DNA from 3 places in the Cupriavidus sp. USMAHM13 genome. Region 2 is predicted to be linked to each of the others. Evidence: predicted binding sites of a transcription regulator. Region 2 holds the regulator's gene; each other region holds the start of a gene.
The links. Region 2 encodes LexA, which represses DNA repair genes until DNA is damaged. Its sites were predicted from a motif close to ACTGTATNNNNATACAGT; they were not measured.
Positions count from the first base shown of each region.

Region 1: BKK81_RS03960 (ATP-dependent helicase) is a predicted target of LexA. The motif match lies at 5,540-5,557, and genes of this name have one in related genera.
Region 3: dinB (DNA polymerase IV) is a predicted target of LexA. The motif match lies at 1,397-1,414, and genes of this name have one in related genera.

Region 1 is NZ_CP017751.1:880,483-891,016, reverse strand. It holds gene BKK81_RS03995 (TorF family putative porin) at 1-104, opposite strand, end outside; gene BKK81_RS03990 (accessory factor UbiK family protein) at 507-758, shown strand; gene BKK81_RS03985 (YifB family Mg chelatase-like AAA ATPase) at 858-2,396, shown strand; gene BKK81_RS03980 (LysE family transporter) at 2,704-3,348, opposite strand; gene BKK81_RS03975 (hypothetical protein) at 3,440-4,012, opposite strand; gene BKK81_RS03970 (thioredoxin) at 4,115-4,657, shown strand; gene BKK81_RS03965 (TlpA disulfide reductase family protein) at 4,850-5,380, shown strand; gene BKK81_RS03960 (ATP-dependent helicase) at 5,579-7,711, shown strand; gene BKK81_RS03955 (sigma-54-dependent transcriptional regulator) at 7,879-9,195, opposite strand; gene BKK81_RS03950 (sensor histidine kinase) at 9,204-10,534, opposite strand, start outside.
Region 2 is NZ_CP017751.1:3,054,470-3,065,003, reverse strand. It holds gene BKK81_RS13480 (methyl-accepting chemotaxis protein) at 1-409, shown strand, start outside; gene BKK81_RS13475 (enoyl-CoA hydratase/isomerase family protein) at 494-1,579, shown strand; gene BKK81_RS13470 (NADPH-dependent FMN reductase) at 1,722-2,282, shown strand; gene dusA (tRNA dihydrouridine(20/20a) synthase DusA) at 3,081-4,094, shown strand; gene BKK81_RS36040 (hypothetical protein) at 4,679-4,816, opposite strand; gene BKK81_RS13460 (hypothetical protein) at 5,005-5,262, shown strand; tRNA gene BKK81_RS13455 (tRNA-His) at 5,434-5,509, shown strand; gene BKK81_RS13450 (hypothetical protein) at 5,802-6,128, shown strand; gene BKK81_RS13445 (GGDEF domain-containing protein) at 6,198-7,358, opposite strand; gene BKK81_RS36035 (hypothetical protein) at 7,950-8,120, opposite strand; gene lexA (transcriptional repressor LexA) at 8,245-8,901, opposite strand; gene BKK81_RS13435 (asparaginase) at 9,080-10,081, shown strand; gene rpsF (30S ribosomal protein S6) at 10,191-10,534, shown strand, end outside.
Region 3 is NZ_CP017752.1:1,921,497-1,932,030, forward strand. It holds gene BKK81_RS26710 (LysR family transcriptional regulator) at 1-74, shown strand, start outside; gene dinB (DNA polymerase IV) at 161-1,333, opposite strand; gene BKK81_RS26720 (GntR family transcriptional regulator) at 1,489-2,301, opposite strand; gene BKK81_RS26725 (isocitrate lyase/PEP mutase family protein) at 2,500-3,414, shown strand; gene BKK81_RS26730 (3-isopropylmalate dehydratase large subunit) at 3,411-4,808, shown strand; gene leuD (3-isopropylmalate dehydratase small subunit) at 4,805-5,518, shown strand; gene BKK81_RS26740 (YbhB/YbcL family Raf kinase inhibitor-like protein) at 5,515-6,129, shown strand; gene BKK81_RS26745 (tripartite tricarboxylate transporter substrate binding protein) at 6,222-7,226, shown strand; gene BKK81_RS26750 (MmgE/PrpD family protein) at 7,382-8,851, shown strand; gene BKK81_RS26755 (tripartite tricarboxylate transporter substrate binding protein) at 8,866-9,861, shown strand; gene BKK81_RS26760 (benzoate-CoA ligase family protein) at 9,929-10,534, opposite strand, start outside.

The DNA.
Region 1 (10,534 bases), 2.0 Mb from region 2:
GCCGGTGCGGGCGTGGCTGCCGCGTCGCCGCTGCTCTGCGCAAAAGCGCCCGTGGCACAACCGCAAAGAATGGCTGCGCTAACTGCAAAGGCCAACTTCTTCATCGATTTCTTCTCCTTTGGCTCAGACTCGTGGATGGGTGTCTTTTCTTTATTGCGCGATACCTGCGCCAGTACCACTGCAACAGCCGTGCCAGGAGAGGAACCAAGCGATCGCGACCGGGGCCGCGGGAGGGTGCCGATGGTGCAATGCACACCGCCGGCGGCCTCTGGTGGGCCTCCGAGGGCCGAAAACGGGTGAAAAGGTGTGTCCGCCACCACGCCGGCGCTTTCACAGCGACCTCGCAGGCGTCATAATCCGGGCAGGCCGGCTTCCGGCGCCATGTGTTCGTCCTAGCCGCATCCGCCCCAGGGCGGTGCAAAGGTGTAAAGGACAGCATAGGCACCCGATGCACCACCGGTAAGCGCGCACCACCGCGGTGCGCATGTGCGAAAAGGAGTACCACCATGAAACCGACCGATCTCTTCTCCGACCTGCAGAGCAAGGTCAGTGAGGCGCTGCGCAATTCCCCCGCCAGGGACATCGAGAAAAACGTGCGCAGCATGATGACCCAGGGCTTCGCCAAGCTTGACCTGGTCACACGCGAGGAATTCGACGTGCAGTCGCAGGTGCTGGCGCGCACGCGTGCCCGGCTGGAAGAACTGGAAGCGCGCGTGGCCGAGCTGGAGCGCCGCGCCGGCAACGCCAGCGGGACCTGATCGATGCGCGCGAGCGAAAGGCCACGGCCTTTGCGCCGCCCCCGGCCCTCGCAAAGGCCGCCGCTAGCCGGCGGCCTTTTTCGTTAACGAATCCGCAATATGGGACTGGCACTGCTGCACAGCCGGGCGCTGACCGGCATCGAAGCCCGCTCGGTATCGGTCGAGACCCACCTGGCCAACGGCCTGCCGGCCTTCAATATCGTGGGGCTGGCCGAGACCGAGGTGCGTGAAAGCCGCGAGCGCGTGCGCGCCGCCATCCTCAACAGCGGCTTCGAATTCCCCAACCGGCGCATCACGGTCAACCTGGCCCCGGCCGACCTGCCCAAGGAGTCCGGCCGCTTCGACCTGCCGATCGCCCTGGGCATCCTGGCCGCCAGCGGGCAACTGCCGCTCAATGGCCTGGACGGGCTGGAGTTCGCCGGCGAACTGTCGCTGTCGGGCGAACTGCGTCCGGTGCGCGGTGCGCTGGCCATGGCGATGGGGCTGGCGCGCGACAACCAGGCGCGCGCAGCGCAGGGCGCCGCACCGCGCGCCTTCGTGGTCGCTGCGGGGAACGGGCCGGAAGCGGCCCTGATCGCCGGGCTGGCTGTGCTGCCGGCACCGACGCTGCTCGCCGTCTGCGCCCACCTGCGGCCCGGCGGCGGCGAGCGGCTGGTGCCGGCCATGCCGCTCGCCCTGCCTGCGCAGCCGGCCGTCCAGGCCGACCTGGCCGAAGTGCGCGGCCAGGTGCAGGCCCGCCGCGCGCTGGAGGTGGCGGCGGCCGGCCAACACTCCGCGCTGCTGGTCGGCCCGCCGGGCACGGGCAAGTCGATGCTGGCGCAGCGCTTCCCCGCGCTGCTGCCACCGATGACGCTGGACGAAGCGCTCGAATCGGCCGCCGTGCTGAGCCTCACCGCGGGTGGCTTCCAGGCCGCGCGCTGGGGCCGGCGGCCGTTCCGCGCACCGCACCACACCGCCTCGGCCGCGGCGCTGGTCGGCGGCGGCACCGCACCGCGCCCCGGAGAGATCTCGCTGGCCCACCATGGCGTGCTGTTCCTCGACGAGCTGCCGGAGTTCGAGCGCAGGGTGCTGGAAGTCCTGCGTGAACCCCTGGAATCCGGCCACATCACCATCTCGCGTGCCGCCCACCAGGCCGATTTTCCCGCCCGCTTTCACTTCATCGCCGCCATGAACCCCTGTCCCTGCGGCTACCTGGGCCACCCCACGCGGCCGTGCCGCTGCACGCCGGACCAGGTGCTGCGCTACCAGTCGCGCCTGTCCGGCCCGCTGCTGGACCGCATCGACCTGCAGGTGGAGGTGCCGGCACAGAGCCAGCAGGAGGTGTTGGACGGGCCGCCGGGCGAGGCCAGCGAAGCCGTGCGCGCTCGCGTGCTGCAGGCGCGCGCGCGCCAGCTGGCGCGCCAGGGCAAGCCCAACGCCGATCTCGCGCCGGGTGAGACCGAGGCACATTGCCCGCTGACGCCCGCGGCGCAATCCCTGTTGCGTGAGGCGATGGCCGGCTTCGGCTGGTCGGCGCGCGCCTACTTCCGGGCGCTGAAGATCGCCCGCACCATCGCCGACCTCGCCGATGCCGGCCAGGTGGACGCGCCGCACGCGGCGGAAGCCATCCAATACCGCCGCGTACTGCGCACGCCATGAGCCGTCGCCGGCGCCTCCACCGCTAGCGGGCGGCCGCCGGCCCGGCGACGGGCGGTTCGACTGGAGGCGGCGGCGGTTCCTCGATCGGAGGCAGGTCGGGCGGAATGCCTGGTGGCGTCGGCTCCTCGATCGGCGGTGCGGAATGGGCCGGCCTGGAGCGCGGCAGCGTGAAGCGAGGCATCGGGCTTCTCCGGTTGGACCCTATGCCATTCATTGAAGCAAACCCGGCCACGCCCCGCCAGAGAAGACCATACAGGAAATACTCGGCCGCGCCGCGCGCGCGCCCCGGTGCCCGCGCGGCAGGCCGTCAGCCGGCCGGATGGCGACGCACGAAGAACAGCGCGGCGCCCACCGCCATCAGCACGCTGCCGAAGACGCGGTTCTGCCAGCGTACGGCGCGGGCATTGCGGAACAAGCCCTGCATGCGCGACGCCAGCAAGGCATAGCCGTGCATCACGATCAGGTCGACACCGCACATGGTGACGGCCAGCAGCGCCAACTGCGGCGCCAGCGCATGGGTCGGGTCGATGAACTGCGGCAGCACCGCGACCATGAAGATGATGCCCTTCGGGTTGGTGACATTGGTCAGCAACCCGGTGGCGAAGCGTCGGCGCGGGCTCATCACGGTGGTGCGCACCGCCCCGCCTTCGGCCTGCGGGGCGGCGTCCACCTTGGCGCGCCATTGCTGGATGCCCAGGTAGATCAGGTAAAGCGCCCCGACCGTCTTGACCACCGCGAAGGCGTGCTCGGAGGCGATCAGCAGCGCGCCCAGGCCGCCGCCCGCCACCAGCAGGATGATCACCAGCCCGGCCTGCAGGCCGAAGATGGTGGTGCTGGCCTTCCTCAGGCCATAGGACAGGCCATGACTCATCGACAGCACGGCACCCGATCCGGGTGACAGGGCGATCAGCCAACAGGCGGCGAAATAGGCCAGCCAGACTTCCCAACGCATTGCTTTGCTCCTGGTTTATGCCATTCAAGATTCGATCGCTGCGCGCCTCCGCCCGGCAATGCCGGCACGGCCGCGGCAGCAACGGCTCCCGTCAGAAGGGATGGAAGCCGTCGAGAAACTGCCCTACCTGCTCGGACTGGCGGCGGTCGCGCGCCGCCTCGCCCGCCTCCAGCACCACGGCCTGGTAGACGTGCCTGCCGGAGCCCACCAGGCGCGCCGTCAAGCGGCGCGGCGACTGGTCCTGCGGCGAGACTGCCACCACCTCCAGCTCCAACCCATCGAGCGCCACCGGCGGTTGTGCCGCCGACATCACCTTGATTGCCCGCGTGTGCGGCGGCTCGACGGGATGCGCGCCCAGGTTGGCCAGCAGGCCGGACTGCATGGCCGCCAGGGCCTCGCCACGGCGGACGGCATCGTCATCGGGCAGCGTCACCACACCCACGGCGAACAGCGTCTCGTCGACGCGCGCCGCCTCCATCGTCATCGGCAGGTGGCGGCCGCCGATGGCCACTTCGCGTGCCGCGCTGGACGGCTTGCCCGGATAGAGGGCCGCATAGGCGCCCTCATTGGACAATACCGTGCGCCAGTCGTAGCGCGGCGAGCAGGCCGCGGCAGCGAGCGCCAGCGCGGCCAGCAGGTAGACGGTTCGGCGGGAACGGGACATGGCGGCGGACGGGGACATCCTGGTCGGTCGGGAGCCCCGCGGCACGAGGCCGGAGGGCACGAAGGGCTATTATCCGGGATCGTGCGCTTCTCCGCCCAGATCATGCCGCCCCTCATCTTGTCCACCGCCTTGCCCACCACCCTGTCTACCACCCCGCCCCCTGTCCGCCCCGCCGCGCCGGCAGGCCGCGCGCGGCGCTGGCTGGCCGGGCTGGCCCTGGCCGGTGCCGCGCTGCCGGCCTTGGCGGCGAGCACGCTGCCGGGCGCGACCGATCTCGGCGCCCAGGGGCGCGAGGCCACGCGCCGCGGCGGGCCGCTGGTGCTGCTGCTGTCCCTGCCCGGCTGCGGCTACTGCGAAACCGTGCGGCGCAACTATCTGGGCCCGATGGCTGCCGCCGGCGAGATCACGGCGCGCGAACTGGACATCGGCACCGATGCGCCGCTGCGCGACGCTGACGGCACCATGACCGGCGCACGTGCCTGGGCCCGCGCGCGCGGGCTGGCGTTCGCACCTACCGTGCTCTTCCTCGACGCCCACGGCCGCGAGGCGGCGCCCCCGCTACGCGGCCTGCAGCCGGACTTCTACGGCGCCTACCTCGAACAGCGCCTGGAAGCCGCGCGCGCCGCCCTCGCCGGGCCGCGCTGAGGCAACACTTAGGCAACGCTTAGGCAACACGGAAGCAGCGCGTCCGCGGCGCATCGCTGCGGCAGATTGCCGCAGGATCGCCACCCCCCGGATGCGCGCCGGCAGGCCTGCGCGCGAGGCATTAGAATGTCCGCTGAACCGGCGCTGCCACAGCCCGCGCCTGCCCGCCACCGACGCCTTGCACGACGGAATATGACGACCCCTGCTTCCCCCGCCACGCGCAAGCGCTGGCCGCTGATCGCCACCCTGTTCGTGGTGGCCCTGTTCGGCTGGTTCGGCTATCGCGCCATCACGCCCGCCGCAACCGTGCCGGCGGCCGAGTTCACCCTGCTTTCCGGCCAGAAGATCAGCACCGCCGACCTGAAGGGCAAGGTCTACCTGGTCAACTTCTGGGCCACCAGCTGCGCCACCTGCGTCAAGGAGATGCCCGAGATGGTGCGCACCTATCAGCAGTACAAGGACAAGGGACTGGAATTCGTCGCGGTGGCGATGAACTATGACCCGCCGATGTATGTGATGAATTACGCCCAGACGCGCCAGCTGCCCTTCAAGGTGGCGATGGACGCCGGCGGCACGGCCGCCAAGGCCTTCGGCGACGTGCAGCTGACGCCGACCACCTTCGTGGTCGACAAGGATGGCCGCATCTTGAAGCGCTACGTGGGCGAGCCCGAGTGGGATGCGCTGCACAAGCTGCTGGACGGGGCCCTGGCCAAGTCGGCCTGAGCGGTTCCCGGCGGCCCGGACCGCCAGGCGCATACCAGCCGCCCCTCCCGGGCGGCTTTGTTTTTGGCACGCGCCCGCCGGTGAGACGCCGGCGCCATGCGAAGGCCGGCCGCGGGCGGCCGCCACGCCGCACCGGACGCTGCCGGCTTGCGCAGAACCGCTGTATGGATATACAGTTGGCGCCAGCCCGCCGCCGCCATGCCAGCCTCTCCCGACCTCGACCTCGATCTACTTCCTGCCGACGCCGGCACGGACGCCGCCACCGCGACCGTGCTCCCTGAGCCCGCGCCGGCCGCGCACCTTGCCGGCCTCAATCCGGAGCAGCGCGCCGCCGCCGAACACGATGGCGAGCGCCCGCTGCTGATCATCGCCGGCGCCGGCTCCGGCAAGACCAACACGCTCGCGCACCGTGTCGCCCACCTGGTGCTGTCGGGAACCGACCCGCGCCGCATCCTGCTGCTGACCTTCTCGCGCCGCGCCGCCGCCGAGATGGGCCGGCGCGTCGAACGCATCGTCGACCGTGCCGTCGGCGGCAGCGGCGCCGGACGGGCGGCACTGCAATGGTCGGGCACCTTCCACGCGATCGGCGCCCGCCTGCTGCGCGAATACGCGGAGACGATCGGACTGTCGCCCGCCTTCACCATCAGCGACCGCGGCGACGCCGCCGACCTGATGCACATGGTGCGCCACGATCTCGGCCTGTCCGAGCAGACCGCGCGCTTTCCACGCAAGGAAACCTGCCTGGCCATCTATTCGCGCGCGGTGAATACCCAGGCGCCGCTGGACGAGGTGCTGCGGCGCCATTTCCCGCGCTATGCGATGTGGGAAGAGGCGCTGCGCACCCTGTTCGCCGCCTACGTCGAGGCCAAGCAGGACCAGCAGGTGCTCGACTACGACGACCTGTTGCTCTACTGGGCGCAGGCGCTGGGCGAGCCCGCGCTGGCGGCGGACATGGGCGCACGCTTCGACCATGTGCTGGTCGACGAGTACCAGGACACCAACGCGCTGCAGGCCTCCATCCTGCTCGCGCTCAAGCCCGACGGGCGCGGCCTGACCGTGGTCGGCGACGACGCTCAGTCGATCTACGCCTTCCGCGGTGCCACGGTGCGCAACATCCTCGACTTCCCCGAGCACTTCTCGCCCCCCGCGGCGCGCGTCACGCTGGAGCGCAACTACCGTTCCACCCAGCCCATCCTCGCCGCCGCCAACGCCGTCATCGCCCAGGCCGCGGAACGCTACAGCAAGGAGCTGTGGAGCGAGCGCGCCTCGGCCGAGAAGCCCGGCGTGGTGGTGGTGGCCGACGAGGCCGAGCAGGCACGCTATGTGGTCGAGCGCATCCTGGAGCGGCGCGAGGCCGGGCTGGCGCTGCTGTCGCAGGCGGTGCTGTTCCGTGCGGCCGACCACAGCGCCCAGCTCGAGATCGAACTGACCCGGCGCAACATCCCCTTCGTGAAGTTCGGCGGGCTCAAGTTCCTCGAGTCCGGCCACGTCAAGGATGTGCTGGCCATGCTGCGCTGGCTGCAGAACCCGCGCGACCGCATCGCCGGCTTCCGCGCGCTGCAGCTGCTGCCGGGCTTCGGCCCCAAGACCGCCGGGCGCATGCTCGACGCCATCGCCGTGGCCACCCAACCGCTGTTCGCGCTGGAATCCTTCACGCCCCCCGCGGCCGCGGAACCGGCCTGGGCCGACCTGCTGGCGCTGGCACGCGCGCTGCTGGCACCAGCCTCGTCCTGGCCTGCCGGGTTCGAGCAGGTGGTGGCCTGGTACCTGCCGCACCTGGAACGCATGCACGACGATGCCGCGGCGCGCCAGGCCGACCTGCAGCAACTCGAACGCATCGCCGCGACCTACGCCTCGCGCGAACGCTTCCTCACCGAACTGACGCTCGATCCGCCCGACGCCTCCAGCGACGAATCCGGCGTGCCGCTGCGCGACGAGGACTACCTGATCCTGTCCACCATCCACTCGGCCAAGGGACAGGAATGGAAGGCGGTCTACCTGCTCAATGCCGTGGACGGCTGCCTGCCCTCGGACCTGGCCACCGGCACCACCGAGGAAATCGAGGAAGAGCGCCGCCTGCTCTACGTGGCGATGACGCGCGCGCGCGACCACCTCGACGTGGTGGTACCGCAGCGCTTCTACGTGCACCAGCAGCCAGGCTACGGCGACCGCCACGTCTACGCCTCGCGTACGCGCTTCCTGCCCAATCGCGTGATGGGCAACTTCCACAGCCGCGCCTGGCCACCGCCCCCCCCGGTGGATGCCGCACCGGCACGCAGCGCGCTGCCGGCGGTGGACCTGGCGGCGAAGATGCGCAAGATGTGGCGCTAGCGCTGGCGTGCTGGGTTACACCGTTGGCTTCGCTGGGTGTGGCGCCTTGCTAGACCACCCCTCTCCCCCGCCCTCTCTCCATGCGGGGAGAGGGAGCCAAGACAGTGTGCTTGGCGATTGGTGTTGGTGCACCCTCACCCGCACCTCACCCGCACACACCCTCACCGCTACAACCCGTAGCGCTTGATCTTCTCGTACAGCGTCGCCTTGCCCACCTGCAGCAGGTCGGCGGCCTGGCTGACGGCGCCGCCGGTGCGGGCCAGCGTGTCGGCGATCAGCGCGCGCTCGTAGCGCTCCATGCGCTCCTTGAGCGGCATGCCGTCGTCGGCGGCGGCGGCCGCTGCGCCGCCTTCGGGCACGCCCAGCACCAGGCGGTCGGCGGCATTGCGCAGTTCACGCACGTTGCCGGGCCAGGGACGCTGCATCAGCGCCTGGCGCTGCGCTTCGGCCAGCAGCGGCACCGGGCGCTGGTAGCGCACCGCGGCGACCAGCATGAAATGCTCGAACAGGGACACGATGTCCTCGCGCCGCTCGCGCAGTGGCGGCAGCGGGATGGTGACCACGTTGAGCCGGTAGTAAAGGTCCTGGCGGAAGGCGCCCTGCGCCACCAGGGCTTCCATATCGCCCTTGGCCGCGGCGACGATGCGCACGTCGATGGGAATCGAGGTATTGGAGCCGAGCCGTTCCAGCATGCCTTCCTGCAGCACCCGCAGCAGCTTGACCTGCAGTGCCAGCGGCATGCTTTCGATCTCGTCGAGGAAGAGCGTGCCGCCCGAGGCATGTTCGAGCTTGCCGATGCGGCGCTTGCCGGCACCGGTGAAGGCTCCGGCCTCGTGGCCGAACATCTCGCTCTCGAAGATGGCCTCCGGCACCGCGCCGCAGTTCAGGGCGATGAAAGGCCCGTCGTGCCGTGTCGAGAGCGCGTGCAGGCTGCGTGCCACCAGTTCCTTGCCGGTGCCGGTCTCGCCGTTGATCATCACCGGCACGTCGGTGGGCGCGACGTTGGCCACCAGCGCACGTACCTGTTCGATGGCGGGCGAGCGGCCGATGATGCGGGTGCTCCCGGCCGGCCCTGCCAGCTCGCGCCGCAACGCACGGTTCTCCAGCTCCAGCGCGCGCCGTTCCAGCGCGCGCCGCACGGTGTCGGTCAGGCGGTCGGCGCCGAAGGGCTTCTCGATGAAATCGTAGGCGCCTTCGCGCATGGCCTGCACCGCCATGGTGATATCGCCGTGGCCGGTGACCAGGATCACCGGCACGCCGGGCGCCGCGTTGCGGCAGTGATGCAGCAGGTCGAGGCCGCTGGCGCCCGACAGGCGCACGTCCGTCACCAGCACGCCGGGAAAGTCCGCCGCCAGGTGCGGCATGGCGGCTTCCGCCGAGGGCAGCGCCAGCACGGAGAAGCCGGCCAGTTCCAGGCTCTGGGCCGTGGCCTGGCGCACCAGGGGCTCGTCTTCGACAAACAGGACTCGCAGACCTTCTTGCATGGCAGTTCTCATGGATGGACCCCGGCATCGCGGCCAACGGCGGCGACCTGCTGGCCGGGCGCTCGGCGCAGCACCAGCAGGAATTCGGCACCGCCGCCCTCGGCGCCGGCCGCGCTGAGCTGGCCGCCGAACTCACGCACGATGGACGAGGAGATGGCCAGGCCGAGGCCCAGCCCCTGGCCGATCTCCTTGGTGGTGAAGAAGGGCTCGAACAGATGGGGCAGCGCCTCGGGCGCAATGCCAGTGCCATTGTCGCGCACCGCCACCGTCACCGTCTCCGCGCCGGCGCTGACCGTCAGCGCGATGCGCGGCTGGTCCGGCGCCGCGGCCGCCACTGCGTCGAGCGCATTGGCGACCAGATTGAGCAGCACCTGCTCGAGCTTGAGTTCATCGGCCCAGACGGCCAGGCCGGGCTCCGCCTCCAGCCCGCTGCAGCTCAGGCCCACACCCGCCAGGCGCGGTGCCAGCAGCGCCAGCACGTGGTCCAGCGCGCCTTGCAGCGCGACCGCGTGGCGGCGCTGCCGCGCCTTGCCGGCGAACAGCTTGAGCTGGCCGGTGATCTTCCCCATGCGCTCGGTAAGGTCGGCGATGGCGACCAGGTTGCCGGCCGCGGCATCGAGCTGGCCGCGTTCGAGCAGCACGCGCGTGTTGTCGGAGAAGGTGCGCAGCGCGGCCAGCGGCTGGTTCAGTTCATGGGTGATACCGGCCGCCATCTGGCCGAGCGCGGCCAGCTTGCTGGCCTGCACCAGCTCGTCCTGGGTCGCGCGCAACTCGTTTTCGGCACGCGTGCGCTCGACCACCTCGCCCTCGAGCTGCTCGTTGATGGCCATCAGGTCGGCCGTCCGCGCCTCGACGCGGCGCTCCAGCTCGTCGTAGGCGGCCTCCAGCAGCCGCCGGCTGTATTGCATGTCGCGCGCGCGCTGGCGGCGCTGGCGCCAGTTGACCAGCAGCAGGCAGGCGCAGGCGTAGGCCAGCGCGGCGCCGATGGTGGCATTGCGCGCACCGGCCAGCACCGGGTCGACCGAGGCCATCACGTGCATGGTCCAGTCGGCCGGCCCCACCTTGCGGCTGACCTCCAGGTAGCGGTCGGCGCGCTCGCTGCCGACGCGCACCGCATCGGCGGTGCTGCCTGCCGCATGCCCCGGGGCCGCCTGGCGCGCCACGCCGACCAGCCGCGAGCCCGGCCCCAGCACGGTGCTGTTGAGCCAGCGGGTCACGGGCGAACTGAGCGCATGCAGCGCCAGCGGCGAGACCTCGCGGTCGTGGTACTGGCGCGTGGCCGCCAGTTCGGCCTCCAGTCCCTGCGACAGCGGCTGCAGCGTACGGTACTGCCAGGCCG
Region 2 (10,534 bases):
GGTTGAGGCGGCGCGTGCCGGCGAGCACGGCCGGGGCTTCGCCGTGGTCGCCGGCGATGTGCGCGACCTGGCCCAGCGATGCGCCGCGGCGTCCAAGGAGATCCGCTCGCTGATCGGCGCCTCGGTGGCCGATGTCCGCGACGGCACGGGCCTGGTCGACCAGGCCCGTGCAGCGATGCAGGATATCGTCGACGCTGTGCAGCGGGTCAGCGCCATCATCGGGGGCATCAGCACGGCGTCCGACGAGCAGTCGCATGGCATCGAGCAGGTCAACCAAGCGGTGTCGCACATGGATGCGATGACGCAGCAGAATGCCGCGCTGGTTGAACAGGCGGCGGCAGCCGCCACCGCGCTGGATGACCAGGCGCAGCGGCTGACGCGGCTGATGGCCACCTTTCGCCTCGCCTGAGGCGCCGATGCCCGGGGCCGTGCGCGCCGATGGCTGGCGTAGAATGCCGGCTTGAATTTTTGCTGAGAAGTGGAGACGAGACAGATGACGGACTTCGTGACGACCGAAGTAGTGGGTGGCATCGGCTACCTGACGCTGAACCGCCCGCAAGCGCTGAACGCGCTTTCCCTCGACATGATCCGGGCCATCACGCACGCGCTGACCGCGTGGGCCGAGGCGTCCGGCGTGGTGGCGGTGGTGGTGGCCGGTGCCGGCGGCAAGGCCTTCTGCGCCGGCGGCGATATCCGCTTCTTCCACCAGGCAGCGCTGGCCAAGGATCCGCTGCTGGACCAGTTCTTCGCCGAAGAGTACGCGCTCAACCATCAGATCCATCGCTACGGCAAGCCCTATATTGCACTGATGGACGGCGTGGTGATGGGCGGCGGCATGGGCATCTCGCAGGGTGCGCGCCGGCGCATCGTCACCGAACGGACCAGGATGGCCATGCCGGAAACGAATATCGGCCTCTTTCCCGACGTCGGTGGCGGCTGGTTCCTGGCGCGCACGCCGGGCCATCTCGGCGAATACCTGGGCCTGACCGGCGCCGTCCTGGGCGCCGCGGATGCGCTCTATGCAGGACTGGCCGACCTTTACCTGCCGTCCAATGCGATGGCTGAGGCGCTGGCCGCGTTGCGCGGGCGCAGCTTCGCCAGCGGCGAGGAAGTGCTCGCCCTGCTCGACGCGGCCGCGGCGGCGCACCGTGCGGGCGTCGCGCCGGAGCAGGGCATGCTGGCGCGCGAGCGCCCGGCCATCGATGGTTTCTTCGCGCAGCCGGACGTCGAGTCGATCCTGGCGGCGGTCAGCGATGCCGCCGGCGACTGGGCCGCGCAGACCGCCGCGGCGCTGCGATCGCGCTCGCCGCTGATGCTCAAGGTGACGCTGGAGCAAGTGCGCCGTGCCCGCGACATGTCGCTCGAGAACGAACTGCGCATGGAGCTGGACATGATGCACTACGTGTTCCGTGGCGGCGATGGCATCGAAGGCATCCGGGCGTTGGCGGTGGACAAGGACCATCGGCCCAGGTGGCAGCCCGCCCGGCTCGACGAGGTTGCGCGTGAGCGCGTGCTGTCGTTCTTCGACAGCCCGTGGCGCGGCGCGCAACACCCGCTCGCCGGCCTCAGCGCAGGCTGAGTGCGGCTTGGGCGCGGGCGCGCGCTCAGATGGCATCCAGATGGGGTAGAGTGCCGATTGGCGCGGCAGCTTGCGCGCCGGGCCCGGCTGTCGCCGCAGGGCTGGCCGGCGGGATTCGGATCACTTCGTCAAAGGAACCCCAATGAGCAATCCTCGTGATGTCGCCGTGCTGGTGGGCAGCCTGCGCAAAGACTCCCTGAACCGGAAGCTGGCGCAGGCGCTGGTAGCGCTGGCGCCGGCCAGCGTGAAGCTGGAGCTGGTCGAGATCGGGCACCTGCCGCTCTATAACCAGGATCTGGATGCCGATCCGCCTGCCGCGTGGACGGCATTCCGCGACCGCATCCGCCGTGCCGACGGCGTGCTCTTCGTCACCCCGGAATACAATCGCTCGGTGCCCGCCGCGATGAAGAATGCTATCGACGTCGGGTCCCGGCCGTACGGCCAGAGCGCCTGGGACGGCAAGCCGGGCGGCGTGGTCAGCGCCTCGCCCGGTGCCATCGGCGGCTTCGGCGCCAACCACCATCTGCGGCAGTCGCTGGTCTTCCTCAATGTACCGGTGCTGCAGCAGCCGGAGGCCTATCTCAGCGGCGTCGACAAGCTCTTCGATGCGCAGGGCGGTATTGCCAACGAGTCGACGCGAGGCTTCCTGCAGAAGTATATGGATGCCTATACGGCCTGGCTGGAGCGTAACGCCGCGCGCTGAGGCGACCGATCCAGGGCCAGGGCGGGCGCCGCCCGATGGGCCCTGGTCGGCGTCGGCCGGGAGGACCTTGCGGGCCCGGCTGGCGGCGGCCGTGGCCGGTTATTCGTCTCCTTGGCGGTTGGCGTCCGAAGCGGGCCAGGCCTCGGACTCGGAGGGGACATCCTCCCGCATCGCGGGGTGGTGTTTGATGAGCCAGCGCGCCCCGACCATGGGAACGAGCAGGCTGATCAGGACATAGCCACTGACGGTAAGCGTAGCGCTCATATCGATTGACCCATTCCATTTGTGCACACGCCGGCTCTTTGGCTCGGTGAACCGTGAGTATGCACGCAGCATCGTTGCGTCGGCATCACACTGGAGAGGGGTGACTCGGATTGGCGTGGGAAGCCGGCCGGACCGGTTCCATGCATCCGCGGGCAGGGCATCGCCGGCATTCATTGCCGGCATGCAAAAGAGAGGCCCTTGCCGTGCAGCGGAGGGCCTCTGTCAAAACGAGTCTGGCAAAAAAGAGTTTGCCGCTTTTGGTATAGCCACTGGGGTGGGCTGTGGCAAGTGGCGAGCATGCGGTGTGCCGCGGATGCCAAGCGCCGGCCCACCAGCGCTGCCGCGCACGGTAGCCTATACTCTCGTCCTCGCGCCACACAGTGTGCTGGCGCTTTGCCGCACGGGCATGAAGTGCCGTGAAATGCCTTGTGCAAGGCAGATGTGCTCGCCGCAAGGCGCGCGGGCCGCTGCGCGGCGGCCGTTCCACCAAGGCAGGGCCGCCTGCCTGCTCAATCCGTTTTGAAGCCGTTTTCCATGACAACCACCCCCCGCCGCGTCTCGGTCGCCCCGATGATGGATTGGACCGACCGCCATTGCCGCATGTTTCACCGCCAGTTGAGCCGCCATACCTGGCTGTACACGGAGATGGTGACGACCGGTGCCCTGTTGCATGGCGATGTGGCGCGCCATCTCGACTATGACGAGGTGGAACAGCCGGTAGCGCTCCAGCTCGGTGGCAGCGAACCAGCCGACCTGGCTCATGCTGCACGATTGGGCGAGCGGTGGGGCTATGCGGAAATCAACCTGAACTGCGGTTGCCCCTCCGAACGGGTGCAGCGCGGGGCCTTCGGTGCCTGCCTGATGGCGGAGCCGGCGCTGGTCGCGGACTGCGTCAAGGCGATGCGCGATGCGGTTTCGGTGCCAGTAACGGTCAAGCACCGCATCGGCATCGACACTATCGAACACTACGATTTCGTGCGTGATTTCGTCGGCACCATTGCGCAAGCCGGTTGCGAGACCTTCATCGTGCATGCGCGCAATGCCATCCTCAAAGGGCTCAGCCCCAAGGAGAACCGCGAGATCCCGCCGCTGCGCTACGAGGTGGCTTACCAGTTGAAGCGCGAGTTTCCGCAGCTTGAGATCCTGATCAATGGCGGCATCGTGGACTATCAGCAGATGGACGCGCATCTCGAGCACGTCGACGGTGTCATGATCGGGCGCGAGGCCTATCACCACCCTTATCTGCTGGCCGAGGTCGATGCGCGCTTCTACGGGGCTGCTACGCCGATCGCGTCGAGGCTGGAGGTGGAGCTGGCCATGCAGGCCTATATCGGGCGCCATGTCGAGGCAGGCGGGTATATGGGGGCGGTCACGCGCCATATGTTGGGCCTGCATCGGGGGATCCATGGCGGACGAGGCTGGCGGCGCATCCTGTCGGATGCCCGGCGAATGGCCGCGGCACGTTCTTCTGCTGAGGTGGATGCCTTGTTCGAAGAGGCGCGCAGCCATCTGCGTCGCGAAGCGGAGCCGGTAGCCGAGGCAGTCTGACAGCGCCTGTCGTCGCCCCTCCGTTCAGGGTGGCGTGCCGGTCCGAAGAAAAGCTCTAACTCCGAATTGTCTTTTTGTGCGGTGCTGGCCGGACGTTGAGATTGCGACACATGCGCCGCGGTCGTCGCAGTGTGCTACCGGGAAAGTCGCGCCGGCAAAGGGATTCCCCTAAATGCAGAGTGACGGCGGACTCCATACACTGGCCCTGCCCTCGAATACAGGGCTTTCTTCAACTGATTATTCAGCCCGCCTTGTGCGGGCTGTTTTTTTTGTCGCGGGCATCGTTGCCAGTGGATCCTGTCATCGGCTTGGCCGCATGATGGCCATTCGAGGTGGCAGCTGCATGACAGATGCCTGCGCCGCACCGGCATGCTGCGTCTAGCTGTGTCTTGCCTGTGGTTCGTCGAGCTTCTTGCGGCCCGAATCGATATTATGCAGCTTGCGCCACATGTGGTCGCGGGCGTAAAGTCTTTAGGGTGGGATATCTCTCAAAAGTTCCGCTTGCTTGCCGACATTCCCTAGGCCCCTGCTCGCGCGTCTATCATGTTCAAAGACGGCACTGCTTGGGTCGACAGGGAAGTGGGTCAGCGGGTGTGGCTGATCCCGACGTCGATGGTGCCGTAGGTCGAGATGCCGGTACCGGCGGTCTCGCTGCCCGTGGCGGCGCATGCGGCCAGTGCGCTGGCCAGCAGGACGATGGCGAGGCGTAGCAGGGAGGTCATGAGGAAGGGTGTCGGGATCGGGTTGGCAATACGGTTCAGTCCCGCACCTCGCTCGATTGGTTCCCTTGCGGCGCGCGAGCAGAGAGGCAACTGCGAGACAATAGAGCTAGCAGAGAAAGAGAGAGTGCGGCCGCCGTCGGCAGGCCGGCCGGGATGCGGGGGAGCATCTGAGCTTGGAGGGCAGGACATTGGACGAGTTGTTTGGCGTGGAATTCGAAGGCTTCCGCGTCGTGTGGGTAGCCGAGCGGCTGCAGGACGGCAAGTGGACGGCGCGCTATTGCTGGCGCTTCGGCATCGATGGAGAGGCCAGCAAAGCCTTGCAGGCCGACGTGCTGAACGGCAGGTCTCGCCGCCTGCTGGGCCTGTTCGACACGGAGTCCGACACGATCGAAGCGATCAAGGAGGCGGTCCTGCTCGAGTCGAAGTGGGACCTGAGCCGTCGTTGAGCTGGTGGACGGCGCTGGACGGCGCATGCTGTTTCTCGGGCATGCGTCAGCGGCTCTCGGTGGGTGCTGAAAAATTTTGTGTTGAGTACTAGCCATGACGGAAACTTCTCCGTATAATCTTGGTTTTCGCTGATCGACGGTTCGCAACGAATCGAAAGCAGCAAAACGACGGTGGCTGTAGCTCAGTTGGTAGAGTCCAGGATTGTGATTCCTGTCGTCGTGGGTTCGAGTCCCATCAGCCACCCCAGGAATTTCTTGTAGAACGGCCGCTTGCAGAAGCGGCCGTTTTGCTTTGGGCTCGCCGCGCGGTAGTGTGCTGTTTTCACGGGGAAATCCCAGTCGTTAAGTTAGGGATGCGGGCTTGTCCAACGATGCGGTTGGCATAGCTCCCGATTGCACGCTTTGACTTCGATGTGCCGATGCTTTCTCGGCAGCCGTTCCCGGGCCTGTTGCGGTTGCGGCCAATGGATGGCGTAGACCATTCGATACGGTGCCTCGTCCTGCCATGCTAGCATTGCTCGACTCTCCAGGAGATGGCGATGGCGAAAACGACGGTCTCGAAGAAGCAATACCTGCGCAAGCTTAACCGGCGCCTGGCCAAGGAGGCGGGGGTGCCGGAGGGTGTCGAGTTTGTGTTCTATCCGCTTGGCGCCAAGGCCCGGGCGGCCACCGGGGTGGCGGCCTCAGAAGGTGCGGGGCCGGCGGTGCGTGCCGTCATGGATGCAGTGCAGGCGCGGGTCGCTGCCAAGTACGCTGTGGATGGAGCTATCCTGGGCAACGGCAAGGCCGCACCGATCGAGCATGCGGAGCCCTGGCCTGCGGCGTCAGGCGGAGCTGCCGGCGCGCAGGTGGCTGGTAAGGACTGAGGTCGCACCGGTTTTCAGGCAAGGTCGGCTGATAGTCGTCCTTGCTCCTCGTCGCGCTGCGGATCCTGCCTAGGCCGCCTGGCGGGAGTTCGCCAGTTGTGCCGGTGGCGGATTGTGCTCGAATGCCACGCAATTCCTTCCCTCGCGCTTGGCGGTGTAAAGCAGCATGTCGGCCCGGGTCAGCAGGTCATCTAGCGATTCCCCGGCGGCGAGCGCGGTGACGCCGAAGCTGGCGGTCACGGTACATGTGCCGGGCAGGGCCTCGAATGCCGTCGTCTCGAGCGTGTGGCGCAGGCGTTCGGCGAGGTGCAGCGCGCTCGCAACGTCGGTGCCGGGCAGCAGGATGGCGAACTCTTCGCCGCCGATGCGGCCTGCAATGTCCCGATGGCGGATGCTTGCGAGGACCAGGTGGCCGAATTCCGACAGGACCGTGTCGCCAGCGGCGTGGCCGTGGGTGTCGTTGATGTGCTTGAAGTGATCGATATCGCAGAGCAGCACGCTGAGCGGCTGGCCTTGGCGGGGCGGAATCTCGCGCTCAGCCAGCACCTCGAAGCTACGGCGGTTGTGGAGGCGGGTCAGGGGATCGGTGTCGCGTTCCTCGCGCAGCTTGTCGATCACGTCGGACATGGCGCCTGCGAGCAGGGCCAGGCCGAGCACGATGCCGAACAGTACCAGGCTGAGCTGCAGTGCGATCCAGAAGGGCGAGTGCGCTAGTGAGTCGGCGTTGCCGGACGCGGCGGATGTGATGGTCAGCGCCGAGCGTGGCACGAAGCTCAGCGCAAACGCCAGCAGGATCCAATACAGCGCGCGGTCGACGGCGGCGCCCAGGCGCAGTTTGCCAAGCCGCGCGACGCCGGTCAGCAGCATCACTGCGATGCCGCCGTGGAGTATGTAGATGCGTGCCGCGATCTGGTCGTCGGCATAGTGGAAGTACGCCAGCGCGATCAACTGCAGACAGGCCAGCGTGGTCAGCGGCACGGCATCGAACTGCGCGTCGGCGCGTGCTACGACGCCGCGCAACAGCAACAGGGTGCTACCCAGGTAGAGCGCGCAGGACAGCAGCAGGTTCACGCCAGCGTCGCGCGGCAGTTGCAGGATCTGCGCTGACGCGGCCAAGGCATAGATCAGGAACGATGCGCAGAACATCAGCAGGTGACGCTGCGCGCGCTCGTAGCTCCAGGCCAGCAGGAAGCACAGGGATAGCAGCGTGGCGATGGCGGGATTGCCCAAGGCCAGAACCTGGACAGTTTGAAGCGGCAAGCGAGGTCCCCGATCTGTAGTCGTTGTGGTGGCCGGGAGCGCTGTCCGGAGGGTGGTCGGTGTGCCGAGGCAGGCAGCGTGGTATGCCTCGGCAATGCAGCAGCGCGGCGCGTACGAGCGCCTGTCAGTCTTGCCGGCGACTCCGCAGATGGAGCTGCTGCCGGTGCGGCGCTATTCCAATGTCAGCGGCCATTCTAGCGAGCCGGCACGCGAATCTCGCCGGCACTGACGTGCTGCGCGCCGCTGCAATTGCAAACAACGGTAAAGATACGGAAATGCCCCCTTCGAACGAGGGGCGGAGTGTGCATCAAGGGAGGGACACCCTACGCATTGCCTGGCATAGGCAGAGGGTTGGACGCGGATTGAAGGCGCCATGGAACATCGCGGAATCGTTGGTGCGCGACGACCGCTCGGGCATGCGATTGCTCGGGCGCCGTCGTGCATCATGCAAAGCAGATGCGCGGCAAAGCGAATGCGGCAAAGCGAATGCCCGGCGTGACAGGCACGGCACGGCGAGCCGCGCCTGTCACGTATCCGTGCGTACTCGGGTGCCGCGCAGGCTCAGACGTGCAGCTTGGCCGGCTCGGCCAACTCCAGCATGCGGCAGATGGCGGCCATGCTGCCGACCATGGTGCGGCGCTGCGCGCCTTGGTAGATGCGCACGCCCTTGCATTGGCGGAAAGGCACTGGCTTGACCGGGCGGCGGGCGGAGATGGTATTGGCTTGCGGCATGGTTGCACCTGTCGATTGACAATAGTCGGGGGATGGCGCCAGCGTCGGCGGGCGCCTTCGGAACGGTGAGGCAGGTGCCGCCACGCTGCAGACCTGGCGGCGGCGAGGGGTCGGGCCGGCTGCGCTAGAAGCCGGCCGGACGGATCAGTCCGACCGCGATACCCTCGAGAGAGAACTCTTCTTCTCCCGGTTTCACGAGGATGTTGGGGTAGTCGGGGTTCTCGGCAATCAGCTCGATGCTGTCGCCTCGTCGCTTGAAGCGTTTGACAGTGACGTCCTCGCCAAGGCGTGCTACCACGATCTTGCCGTTGCTGGCCTCGCTGGCGCGCTTGACTGCGAGCAGGTCGCCGTCGAGGATGCCGGCATCGCGCATGCTGAGGCCGCGTACGCGCAGCAGATAGTCGGGCTGTTCGTCGAAGACCGAGGCATCCACCTGATACTGCCGGTCGATGTGCTCGGCGGCGAGGATGGGGCTGCCTGCCGCGACGCGGCCGACCAGCGGCAGGGTCAGTTGCATCACGCCGGCCATCGGCAATGTGAACTGGTCCGGTGTTTCCGAATCGCTGCGCGAGACCTTGAGGCGGATGCCGCGCGAGGCGCCCGGGGTCAACTCGATCACGCCCTTGCGCGCCAGTGCCCGCAGATGTTCCTCGGCGGCATTCGGGGAGGAGAAGCCGAACTCCGCGGCGATCTCTGCGCGCGTAGGCGGAAAGCCGGTGCGGCGGATCGTGTTGCGGATCAGGTCGAAGATCTGTTGTTGCCGCGGAGTCAGGGTTGCCATGGAGTCGCCGCTTTGTTCTTGGTGTCAGGGGTACTGTATGTTTAAACAGTATGCTGTGATTTTATACAGTATGTGACGAAGTGCAAGTGGAATTTGCGCGACCTGTGGCCGGTGCGGCGGAGTGATGGTGGTTGGGCGTACGGTTACAATCGCGGCTCACCCGTGTTCCCGCCCTGATATGTCCAAGCTTCCCCGCATCGTCGTGCTTGCCACCGGCGGCACCATCGCCGGTTCCGCCGCCAGCGCGGCCAGCAGTGCGCATTACCAGGCAGCCACGGTGCCGGTGACGGCGCTGCTGGATGCCGTGCCGGCGTTGAAGTCGGTGGCGCGCCTGGAGGCCGAGCAGGTGGCCCAGGTCGACAGCAAGGACATGGGCTTTGCGCTGTGGGCCAGACTGCAGGCGCGCGTGGCATTCTGGTGCGCCCAGCCCGATGTGGCGGGTGTGGTGGTGACTCACGGTACCGATACCCTGGAAGAGACGGCCATGCTGCTGCACCTGTCCTGTGCGGTACCGGTTCCCGTAGTGATGACCGCGGCCATGCGGCCTTCGACCTCCCTGTCGGCGGATGGCCCGCTCAATCTTCTCGATGCCGTGCGTGTGGCGGCCCATCCGGAGGCGTGCGGCCGTGGCGTGCTGGTGGTGCTGAACCAGCAGATCCATGCTGCGCGGGATGTCGTCAAGGCACATACCTCGGCGGTCGATGCCTTCGTGTCGCCGGTGGGCGGCCCGCTCGGTTTCGTCCAGGATGACCTGGTGAGCTTCATGCGCGCGCCATTGCGCCGGGTCGAGCGGTCCTGGCCGCTGCCAGCCGGGGAGTGGCCGCTGGTGGAAATTGTGCCGAGCTATGCGCAGCCCTCCCGTATCGTCGTCGACGCGCTGGTGGCTGCCGGCGCGGCGGGCCTGGTGGTGGCGGCGGCGGGGAACGGTTCGATTCACGAGGCGCTGGCTGCCGCGCTGGCCGACGCGGCGCGCGCAGGTGTCGCGGTGGTGCGCAGTTCTCGCACCGGTGCGGGCCATGTATCGATTCCGGCACTGCCGAATCCTGGCGCCGGCCTGTTCGTCTCCGCGGGTGACCTGAATCCCTACAAGGCGCGCGCGCTGCTGTTGCTCGCTCTGGCTCGGGATCCTCGGCTGGCGGCGGACCCTGGCCGGCTGCAGCAGTGCTTCGCGCAGTGCTGAGCGGGCAGTCTGCTTGCCGTGCCAGCTTGCTGCGGGCTATAATGGCAGGCTATCCAACCTTGCCGCACCGGACGTGACGCCCGGGTGGCTCATCCCAAAAGGAGCGTCAATGCGTCATTACGAAATCGTCTTTATCGTCCATCCGGACCAGAGCGAACAAGTGCCCGCGATGATCGAGCGTTACAAGTCGCTGGTCACCTCGCAGAATGGCCAGGTTCACCGCGTGGAAGACTGGGGTCGTCGCCAACTGGCCTACATGATCCAGAAGCTGGCCAAGGCTCACTACGTTTGCCTGAACATCGAATGCGGCAAGGAAACCCTGGCCGAACTCGAACACGCGTTCAAGTTCAACGATGCGGTGCTGCGTCACCTGATCGTCCAGACCAAGAAGGCCGAAACCGCTCCCTCGCCGATGATGAAGGAAGTGCAGCGCGAAGAAGCCCGCAAGGCCGC
Region 3 (10,534 bases), on a different replicon from region 2:
CCAACCGCTTCCTGCCGCCCAAGGTCAGGGCGCTGATCGACTTCCTGGATGCCCGTTTGCGCGCCCCGCGTTGAGCGGCGGCCAGGGGAGAAAGGCAGAGGGGAGAAAGGCCGGGGTGTGCGGCCGGCCCGTGGCGTACATGGCCGTGCGCCGGCCCGGCTCAGCCGCCGTCCGCCGCGTCGAACGGCAGTTCGGCCTGGATCGGCAGCGCTGCCAGCCCCGCCGCTTCCTCCACCGGCAGCAGCGCGCTGACGCGCACGCCCAGCAGCCGCAGCTTGCGGTCGAGCGGCACGCGGCGCAGGCATTCGGTGGCCGCGCGGCGAATGGCCGCGCCGTCGGCCGAGGGCTCCGGCAGGGTCAGGTCGCGCGTCACCGTGCGGAAATCGTCATAGCGCAGCTTGATGCCGATGGTGCGCCCGACATAGCCCTTGCGCCGCAGGTCGTCCGCCACGCGCAGGCATAGCCCCGTGAAGGCTTCCGACAGCAGCGGGCGGTCGCGGCGCGGGTGCAGGTCGCGTTCGAAGGTGGTCTCGCGGCTGATCGACTTGGGCTCGGAACTGACCACCACGGCCCGCTCGTCGAAGCCCTGCGCCGTCTGCGCCAGCCAGGCGGTGTAGCTGCGGCCGAAATGCTCCTGCAGCAGCCCCAGGTCGGCGCGCGCCAGCTCGCCCACGGTGCCGATGCCCAGCGCGGCCAGCTTCTCGCTCGCCTTGGGCCCGATGCCGTTGACCTTGCGCACCGGCAGCGGCCAGATGCGCAGCGGCACGTCTTCCATGCGCAGCAGCGTCAGTCCGTCCGGCTTGTCCAGCTCGGAGCCGATCTTGGCCAGCAGCTTGTTCGGCGCCACGCAGATCGAGCAGCTCAGGCCGGTGGCTTCGCGCACGGCCTGCTTGATGCGCCCGGCAACCTCGGCGGCCTCGCCCTGCACCGCGCTCAGGTCGATGTAGATCTCGTCGATGCCGCGGTCCTCGATCTGGTCGGTGAAGCGCGCCACCGCCGCCTTGAACAAGCGCGAGTAGTGGCGGTAGGCCTCGAAGTCGGTCGGCAGCAGGATCGCGTCCGGGGCGAGCTGGGCGGCCTTCATCATGCCCATGGCGGAGAACACGCCGAAGGCGCGCGCTTCGTAGGTCGAGGTGGTGACCACGCCCCGTCCGACGTAGTCGCGCAGGCGCGCGAAGCGGCGGCTGCCGTCGGCCAGCACCTCCGGCACGGCATTGCGCCCGCCGCCGATCACCACCGGCTGGCCGCGCAGTTCGGGGTAGCGCAGCAGCTCGACCGACGCGTAGAAGGCGTCCATGTCGAGGTGGGCGATGCGGCGGGTGGCGGACAGCATGACGGCTGGGCGGCGAGGCGGGCGGAGGGGTGCGTGGCAGCATGCGGCCACGGCTTCCAGTTGACTGTATGAATATACAGTATATGGGAAATTTCCCCGCTGGACGATAGGACCTGGCCCAACGCCCCGGCGCCCGCGCCGACCGCGCCGCGCACTCAGCCCTGCCGGCCGATATCGTGGACGATCTGTCCCGCGCTCAGCGTGTTGATCTTCTCGGAGGGGATGTCCATCAGGATGCGGCTGCGTTCCGGCGACAGCAGCACCGTCAGGTGCTGCACCGGGAGCTCCGCGGGATCGTGCAGCAGGCGCACCAGCTTCAGCAGCGGCGCGCCGACTTCGGTGCTCAGCCAGCGGGCACAGCGGGGATCGGCAGCCTGGGCGCTGATTTCCTGCACCACGCGGCCGAACTTCACCCCTTGCGCCATCAGGATCTCGAACAGCGCATGCTTGCGCAGCGCTGCCGCCGAGACCCGCTTGCCCAGCGCGGCCGGCACCCAGGCGTCGGTCAGCATGACCGGCTCGCCCTGCAGGCTGCGCAGGCGCAGGGCATGCACGGCGTGCTCGCCGGGCGCGAGCTGCAGCAGCGCGGCGATATCCGGCGGCGGCTCGGCCTGGGCCACCTCGAGCACCTCGACCTCGGTTTCCAGCGCCGCGCGGCGCAGGCTGTCGATCATGCCCAGGCTGGGACTGCTGCGCCCCGCCGGCGTGCCGGCGCGCACGAAGGTGCCGAGGCCGTGGCGCCGCTCCACCAGCCCGAGCGCGGCGAGGTCGGCCAGCGCGCGCCTTACCGTGATGCGCGAGACGCCGAAGCGCTCGCAGATCGCCTCTTCCTTGGGCAGCGCGCCGGTCTGCGCGTAGACGCCGCGCGAGATCTCGTCGCGCAGCACCAGGAAGAGCTGCCGGTGCAGGGAGGTACCAGGGATGCGGGGCAGCGGGGCGGGCGTTGCGTCGGCGGTGTTGCGGGGCATGGGGTGATGGATCGGTGGCGTCGGGGAGCATAGCACAAGGGTGGCGCGGATCCCTGGCCGCTCCGCCCGGTTCCGGTTGACCTTGCTGGTTAGTTGTTATTAGAATATAAACACATAAACACAGGCGAGGGGCACACGCTGCCCCGGTCCCCCGTCCCGGGGGCATTCGCCTACCCGCAAGAGGAGACCGCCCGCACCATGCACCCCGCCACCTTGTTGCGCCAGCGCCTGCAGGCGCCCGGCATGCTGATCGCGCCGGGCGCCTATGACGCCATCGGCGCGCGCCTGATCGAGCAGGCCGGCTTCGCCGCCGCCTACATGACCGGAGCCGGGACCTCGGCCGCGCGCGGCTTTCCCGATTTCGGCCTGCTGACCCTGAGCGAGATGGTGGAGAACGCCGCGGTGATGGCGCGCGCCATCGCCATCCCGCTGATCGCCGACGCCGATACCGGCTACGGCAACGAACTGAACGTGACGCGCACCGTGCGCGAGTACGAGAGCCGCGGCGTGGCCGGCATCCATATCGAGGACCAGGTCGCGCCCAAGCGCTGCGGACACCTCGACGGCAAGGAGGTGGTCTCGCGCGAAGCCTTCGTCTCGCTGGTGCGGGCGGCGGCGCAGGCGCGCCGCACGGCGGATTTCGTCATCATCGCGCGCACCGACGCGCGCGCCGTGCTGGGCCTGGACGAGGCCATCTGGCGCGCCAAGGCGGCGCTCGCCGCCGGCGCCGACATGGCCTTCGTCGAAGCCGCGCAGACGCTGGAGGAAGTGGCCGCGGTACCGGCCCGCGTGCAGGGCCCCTGCCTGCTCAACGTGGTGCCCGGCGGACGCACGCCGATCTTCGACCTGCGCGAGGCCGAGGCCATGGGCTACAAGCTGGCCATCCTGCCGGGCCTGATGCTGAAGGCCGCGATCGAGGCGGGCGACCGCGCGCTGGCGGAACTGAAGGCGACGCACAGCGCGCCGCCGGTGTCGGCAGGCGTGGCGCAGACTTTCCGCCGCTTCGGCGCCGACGAGTGGGACGCCCTGCGCCAGCGCTTCAATGCGGGTGCACCGGCGCTCGCCATTGCTCCCGCCACCCCCGGTAGCAGCGACGCCGCGAGGCCGGCATGAACCCGGCCACGCTGTTCGACAAGCTCTGGGATGCGCATGTGGTGCGCGAACTGGGCGACGGCTGGGCGCTGCTGCACATCGACCGCCACCTGCTGCACGACCTGTCCGGCCCGCCGGCGCTGGCCGAGGTGGCGGCGCGCGGCCTGCCGCTGCACGACCCCGCCCTGGTCTTCGCCACGCCCGACCACGCGGTGTCCAGCCAGCCCGGGCGCGACGGCACCACCTACCTGCCCGGCGCGCGGCTGTGGAGCGCGCTGCGCGAGCGCGCGGCCGCGGCCGGCGTGACACTGTTCGATCTCGGCGAGCCCGGCCAGGGCATCGTGCACGTGAGCGGCCCCGAACTCGGCATCGTGCTGCCCGGCCTGACCGTGGTCTGCGGCGACAGCCACACCTGTACCAATGGCGGGGTCGGGGCGCTGGCCTTCGGCGTCGGCTCGTCGGAGAGCACGCATGCGCTGGCCACGCAGACCTTGCGCCTGCAGAAGCCGCGCCGCATGCGTATCCGCTGCGAAGGCGCGCTGGCGCCCGGCGTCAGCGCCAAGGACCTGGCGCTGCACCTGATCGCCCGCTTCGGCGCGGCGGCCGGGGCCGGCCATGCCATCGAGTTCGCCGGCAGCGCCGTGCGCGCGCTGGAGGTGGAGGCACGGCTGACCCTGTGCAACCTGGCGGTCGAGCTGGGCGCGCGCTTCGCGCTGATCGCCCCGGACGAGCGCACCATCGACTGGCTGCGCGGCCGTCCCTATGCGCCGGCCGGCGCCGCGTTCGAGCAGGCGGCGGCGGCATGGCGCACCCTGGCCAGCGACGCCGACGCGGTCTTCGACCGCGATGAATGCATCGACGCGGCCGAGGTCGTGCCCACCATCACCTGGGGCACCAGCCCGGAGCACGCCATCGCGGTGGACGCGCGCATCCCCGTGCCCGCGGCCGCCGGCGCCGCCGCGCAGGCCTATGCCGACGCGCTCGCCTACATGGGACTGGAGCCCGGCGCGCCGATCGCCGGCACGCCGGTGGACTGGGTCTTCATCGGTTCCTGTGCCAACTCGCGCCTGTCCGACCTGCGCGCCGCCGCCGCGGTGCTGCGCGGGTGCCGCGTCGCGCCCGGCGTCACCGCCTGGGTCGTGCCGGGCTCGGTGGCGGTCAAGGCGGCGGCTGAGGCCGAAGGCCTGCGCGAGGTGTTCGAGTCGGCCGGCTTCAGCTGGCGCGAGCCCGGCTGCAGCATGTGCGTGGCCGCCAACGGCGAGCAGGTGCCGCCGGGACAGCGCTCGGTATCCACCTCCAACCGCAACTTCGTCGGCCGCCAGGGCCCCGGGGCGCGCACCCACCTGGCCAGCCCGGCGATGGCCGCGGCCGCCGCCGTCACCGGCCGCATCACCGATGTCAGGAGCCTTGCATGAGCCTGCAGCCTTTCACCGTGGTCAGCGGCGCCGCCGTGCCGCTGATGCTCGCCAACGTCGATACCGATGTCATCGTCCGCATCGAGCGGCTGACCAGCCTGGCGCGCGACCAGCTCGGCCCCTGGGCGCTGGAGGCCCTGCGCTACCGCGAGGACGGCAGCGAGGACCCGGGCTGCCTGCTCAACCAGGCCGCCTTCCGCGGCGCGCCTATCCTGCTGGCCGGGCCCAACTTCGGCTGCGGCTCGTCGCGCGAGGGCGCGGTGTGGGCGCTGATGGGCATGGGCGTGCGCTGCGTGATCGCGCCGAGCTTCGGCGACATCTTCTACAGCAACTGCTTCCAGAACGGTGTGCTGCCGATCCGCTTGCCGCTGGAAGCCGTGCAGGCCCTGGCCGCGCAGTGCGCCGGCGGCGCACCGCTGCGCGTGGACCTGGAGGCCGCCACGCTGACCGCGCCCGACGGCGTGGCCAGTCCCTTCCCGATCGACGCGCTGCGGCGCCAGGCGCTGCTGCTCGGGCTGGACGACATCGGGCTGACCTTGCAGGACGATCCCGCCATCCGCGCCTGGCAGCAGCAGGACCGCAGCCGCCGGCCCTGGGCCTGGCAGGTGGCAGGGCAGATGGCAGGGCAGATGGCAGGGCGGGTGGACGGGCAGGTGCCGCCGCCAGCCCCGGCAACGCAGGCGCAGGCGCAGGCGCGGAGCCTGCCATGACGGCGGACATGCGCCATCCCTGGGTACTGCGCTGGATCGGCCTGCTGCTGCGCGGCCGCCATGCCGGCGACGCCACGCTGGCGCAGGCGGACCCGGTGCTGGCGGCGCTGCCGGCAGCCTTGGCGCTGCACAGCGACAGCTTCGCCGCCGGTGCCAGCCTGGCGCTGCGCCACGCCGGCCGGGGCGTGGGCGGCAACCTGTCGCCGGACTTGCGCTGGCGGGCATTGCCGGCTGGTGCCAGCCACTGGTTACTGCTGGTGGAAGACCCCGACGTGCCGCTGCCGCACGCCATCGCGCACGCGCTGGCCTGGGGCCCGGCGGCGGTGAACGGGCTGCCCGAGGGCGCCCTGGCGCCGGGCCGCGCGCCGCAGGGCGTGGTCCTGGCGCGCAACGGCCTCGGCGGCACCGGCTACGACGGACCGCGCCCGCTGCCCGGCCACGGCCCGCACCGCTATGTGTTCCAGCTGTTCGCGCTGTCGGCGCCGCCGCCGCCCGGGCTGGCGGCGGATGCGCTGCGGCCGTGGCTGCGTGCGCATGCGATGGCGCGCGGCCGGCTCGATGGCGTGTTCCAGCGTGACTGGCGGGCCCGGGCAGTGGGCGCGCCAGCCTGACCGGCGGCGCGATGGACAAGCAGGACAAGCAGGACAAGCAGGACAAGCAGGATCCATGAGGATCCGACGACAAGACGATGACAGGAGACAAGATGTCGATACAAGACCCGAAGCCGCGCCGGCCGGCGCGACGGCTCGCCCTGGGCGCGGCCGTCGCCGCCCTGCTGGCGGCGCCCGCGCTGGCGAGCGCCGAGGCGGCGCCCGCCGCGCCGTGGAAGCCCCAGCGGCCGGTGACCCTGGTGGTGCCCTATGTCGCGGGTGGCGGCACCGACGCCACCGCCCGGGCCGTCTCGCGCCAGCTCGGCGCGATGTGGGGGCAGCCGGTGGTGGTGGAGAACCTGCCGGGCGCCGACGGCCTGATCGGCACGCGGCGCGTGATGGAGGCCCGTCCCGACGGCTATACGCTGCTGCTGCAGGTGCCGGGCCTGCTGGCGACGCGCTACACGCCCAGCCTCAAGGGTGTCGACCCGCTCGCCCGGCTGGAGCCGGTCAGCGCTGTCTCGCAGTCGCCCGCCGCGGTGGTCGTCAGTGCCAGGCTGCCGGTCAAGACCTTCGGCGAGCTGGTGCGCTACTGCCGCACCGCGCCGCAGTGCTCGCTCGGCACGGGCGAGAACCTGGCGCGGCTGTCCGGCCAGCAGCTTGCCGACGAGGCGGGCCTGCCGCGCCTGGTGATCGTCAACTACCGAGGTACCGGCGCCATCGTCACCGACCTGGTCGCCAACAACGTGAACATGGCTCTCACCAGCATCGCCAGCGCGCTGCCGCACCACCGGGCCGGCACGCTGCGCATCCTGGCCACGCAGGGCGACCGCCGCGCGGCGGCGCTGCCCGATGTGCCGACGACGGCCGAGGCCGGCTATCCGCAGTTCCGCTCGGTGACCTGGTATGGCCTGTTTGCGCCCAAGGGGACGCCGCCCGCCATCACGCAGGGCATCGTCGCGGCGCTGCGCGAAGCGGTCAAGGACGCCGACGTGCGCAAGGCGATCGCCAACGCCGGTGCCGAGCCGGTGGCGAACACGCCGGCCGAGTTCGCCGAGGAAGTGCGGCGCGACAGCGCGCACGTCGCGGAGCTGGTCAAGCACTATCCGCTCGACTGAAGGTCCGCTTGATCGAGCGCTCGATGCAACGCTCGACCGGAACACGTCTGCCGTGCCGGCCCCGGGTCGGGCACGGACGTCGAATCCCGGGTGCGCTCACCCGCTCACCCGCTCACCCGCTCACCCGCTCACCCGCTCACTCGCAAGGACCTGCCATGACCTCCCATTCTTCCGTACCGGGTTCCGCCCCGGCGCACGCCGGCGCCACCGGCCAGGCGGCCACCGATCCGGCCGGGCCGACCGGGCGCCTCGCCCACTGGCTGGCCGGCTTCCGCCTGGAGCAGGCCAGCGCCAGCGCGCGCGAACGCGCCAAGGCCCTGATCCTGGACGGCATCGGCTGCGCCATCGTCGGCGCGCAGCTGCCCTGGTCGCGCGTCGCGGCGGGCATCGTGCGCCGTACCGAAGGCGAGGGCGACCGCACCATCGTCGGTTGGGGCGCGCGCACCAGCGCGCCGGGGGCGGCCCTGCTCAACGGTACCTTCATCCAGGGCTTCGAACTGGACGACTACCATCCGCTCGCGCCGCTGCACAGCGCCTCGCTGGTGCTGCCGGCCTTGTGGGCGGCGGCGGAAGGAGAGCCGCGGGTGAGCGGGGCGGGCCTGCTGGAGGCGGCCATGGCCGGCTTCGAGGTCGGCCCGCGCGTGGGGCTGGCCCTGCACGGCGCGCAGATGCTGTCGCGCGGCTGGCATTCGGGCGCGGTGTTCGGCACCCACGCCGCGGCCGCCGCGGTGGGCAAGCTGCTGGGGCTGGACGCGGCCCGCTTCGAAGATGCGCTGGGCCTGGCCGCGACGCAATCGGCCGGCCTGATGGCGGCCCAGTACGAGGCCATGAGCAAGCGCATGCACCACGGCTTCGCGGCGCGCAACGGCCTCTACGCGGCGCTGCTGGCGGCGGGTGGCTATACCGGCATCAAGCGTGTGTTCGAGCGCGAGTACGGCGGCTTCCTCTCGACCTTCGGCGAGGGCCATGCGCCCGATGCCGGCCAGCTTGCCGACGGCCTCGGCGAGCGCTGGGAAGTGGAGCGCATGGTGATCAAGCCCTATGCGGCCATGGGTGGCATCCACGCCCCGCTCGATGCGCTGTTCGACGTCGGCGCGCAGCGCCCGCTGCGCGCGCCGGAGATCGCGCGCATCGAGGTCGACGTCACGCATGCGGTCTACCACCACGGCTGGTGGCCGCCGCAGCGCCCGTTCACGCCGATCGGCGCGCAGATGCACATCGGCTACGCGCTCGCCGTGGCGGTGCTCGACGGCGCCGCGCTGGTGGCACAGTTCACCCCCGCGCGCATCGATGCCGACGATGTGTGGGCGCTGCTGCCCCGCATCGAGGTGCGCCACGACGCGGCCCTCGACGCCGGCGGTGCCCAGGCGCGCGGGCGCGTGCGTCTGGCGGTGACCTTCACCGACGGCCAGCGCATCGAAGTGCAGCGGCGCGCGTCGCGCGCGATCGAGGCGCCGCAGTCGAACGCGGAGGTCGCCGCCAAGTTCCGCGCGCTTACCGACGGCCTGGTCGCGCCCGCCCGCCAGCAGGCCATCGAGCAGATGGTGGCCGGACTGGAGACGCTCGGCGACGTGCGCGAACTGATGGCCCTGCTGGCGCCGCCGGTCGGCGCCGCCTTCGCATGAGCCGGGAGCGGACCATGGCGACGACCCTGAACAGAAGGCGTGCCTGCCTGGGGATGGTGGCGCTGCTGCCGCTGGCGCTGGCCGGACTGCGCGGCGCGCCGGCGCGGGCCGAGGCGGCCTGGCCGGCGCGGCCGATCCGGCTGGTGCTGCCATTCTCGGCCGGCGGCCCCGGCGATACCAATACCCGCCTGCTGGCCAAGGCGCTGGCGCGCCAGCTGGGCCAGAGCGTGATCGTCGACAACAAGCCGGGCGCCGGCGGGCTGATCGGCGCGGAGCTGGTGGCGCGCAGCGCGCCGGACGGCTACACCCTGCTGGTGGCGGGCAATGGCGCGGTGTCCAACGCCTTGCTGCGTGCCCGCATGCCCTATGCCGACGACGCCCTGGTGCCGGTGGCGAGCATCAGCTCGGCGCCCTCGGTGATCGTCGCCGCGGCGGGCGCGTCCTTTAACGACCTGAAGTCGCTGCAGGCCTATGCCAAGGCAAGGGGCGGCATCGCCTTCGGCACCGCCGGGCTCGGCAGCACCGGCCATTTCGTCGCCGAGATGATGCGCCAGGCGCTGGGCGTGCCGGTCACGGTGGTGCACTACAAGAGCGGCATGGAGACGCTGAACGCCGTCATGGGCGGCCAGATCGACCTGGCCTCCGAAGCGCCGGTCGGCGTGCTGGGATTCGTGCGTGGCGGCAAGCTGCGCGCGCTGGCGGTGGCCGACGGGCACCGCACGGCGGTGCTGCCGGACGTGCCGACCACGGTCGAGCAGGGCTTCACCGCTGTGCGCATGCAGCACTGGGGCGGCATCTACGCGCCGCGCGGCACGCCGGACGCGGTGCTCGACCGGGTGGCGCAGGCGACCGCGCTCGCCTACCGCAGCGATCCCGACCTGCTGGCGCAGATGGCGGCCTACGGCTACCAGCCGGTGAGCGGCTCGCGCGAGGGCTTCGCGCGCTTCCTCGACGACGAGAAGGTCCGCCTGGGCCGCCTCGCGCGCGCGGCGCGGATGGCGGCCGAGTAGCGCAGCGGACGCCGGCTGCCGATCCGGCCGCCGGCGTCCGCCCTGTCGAAGAGAGGCCGCGCCGGCCTCAGTGCCGGGCGGCGTCGAGCTCGCGCAGCTTGAAGCGCTGGATCTTGCCGGTGGCGGTCTTGGGCAGGCCGTCGACGAACTCGATCAGGCGCGGGTACTTGTAGGGCGCCAGCCGGTCCTTGACGAAGGCCTTGAGTTCGCCGTCGCTGGCGCTGGCGCCCGGCTTGAGCACCACGTAGGCCTTGGCGCGGGTCAGGCCGTCGGCGTCCTGCACGCCGACCACGGCCGCCTCCAGCACCGCGGGATGCTGGATCAGCGTGGCCTCCACCTCGAACGGCGAGACATAGATGCCGCTGACCTTGAGCATGTCGTCGCTGCGTCCGGCGTAGCTGTAGCTGCCGTCGGTGTTGTGCAGGTACTTGTCGCCGCTCTTGGTCCACTCGCCGCGGAAGGTGTCGCGCGAGCGGGCGCGGTCGCTCCAGTACATCAGCGCCGCGCTCGGGCCGCGGATGTAGAGGTCGCCCACCTCGCCGTCGGGCACCGGGCCGCCGTCCTCGCCGCGCAGCTCGATGGCATAGCCGGGCACCGGCCAGCCGGTGGTGCCATAGCGCACGCGTCCCGGCCGGTTCGACAGGAAGATGTGCAGCATCTCGGTGGAGCCGAT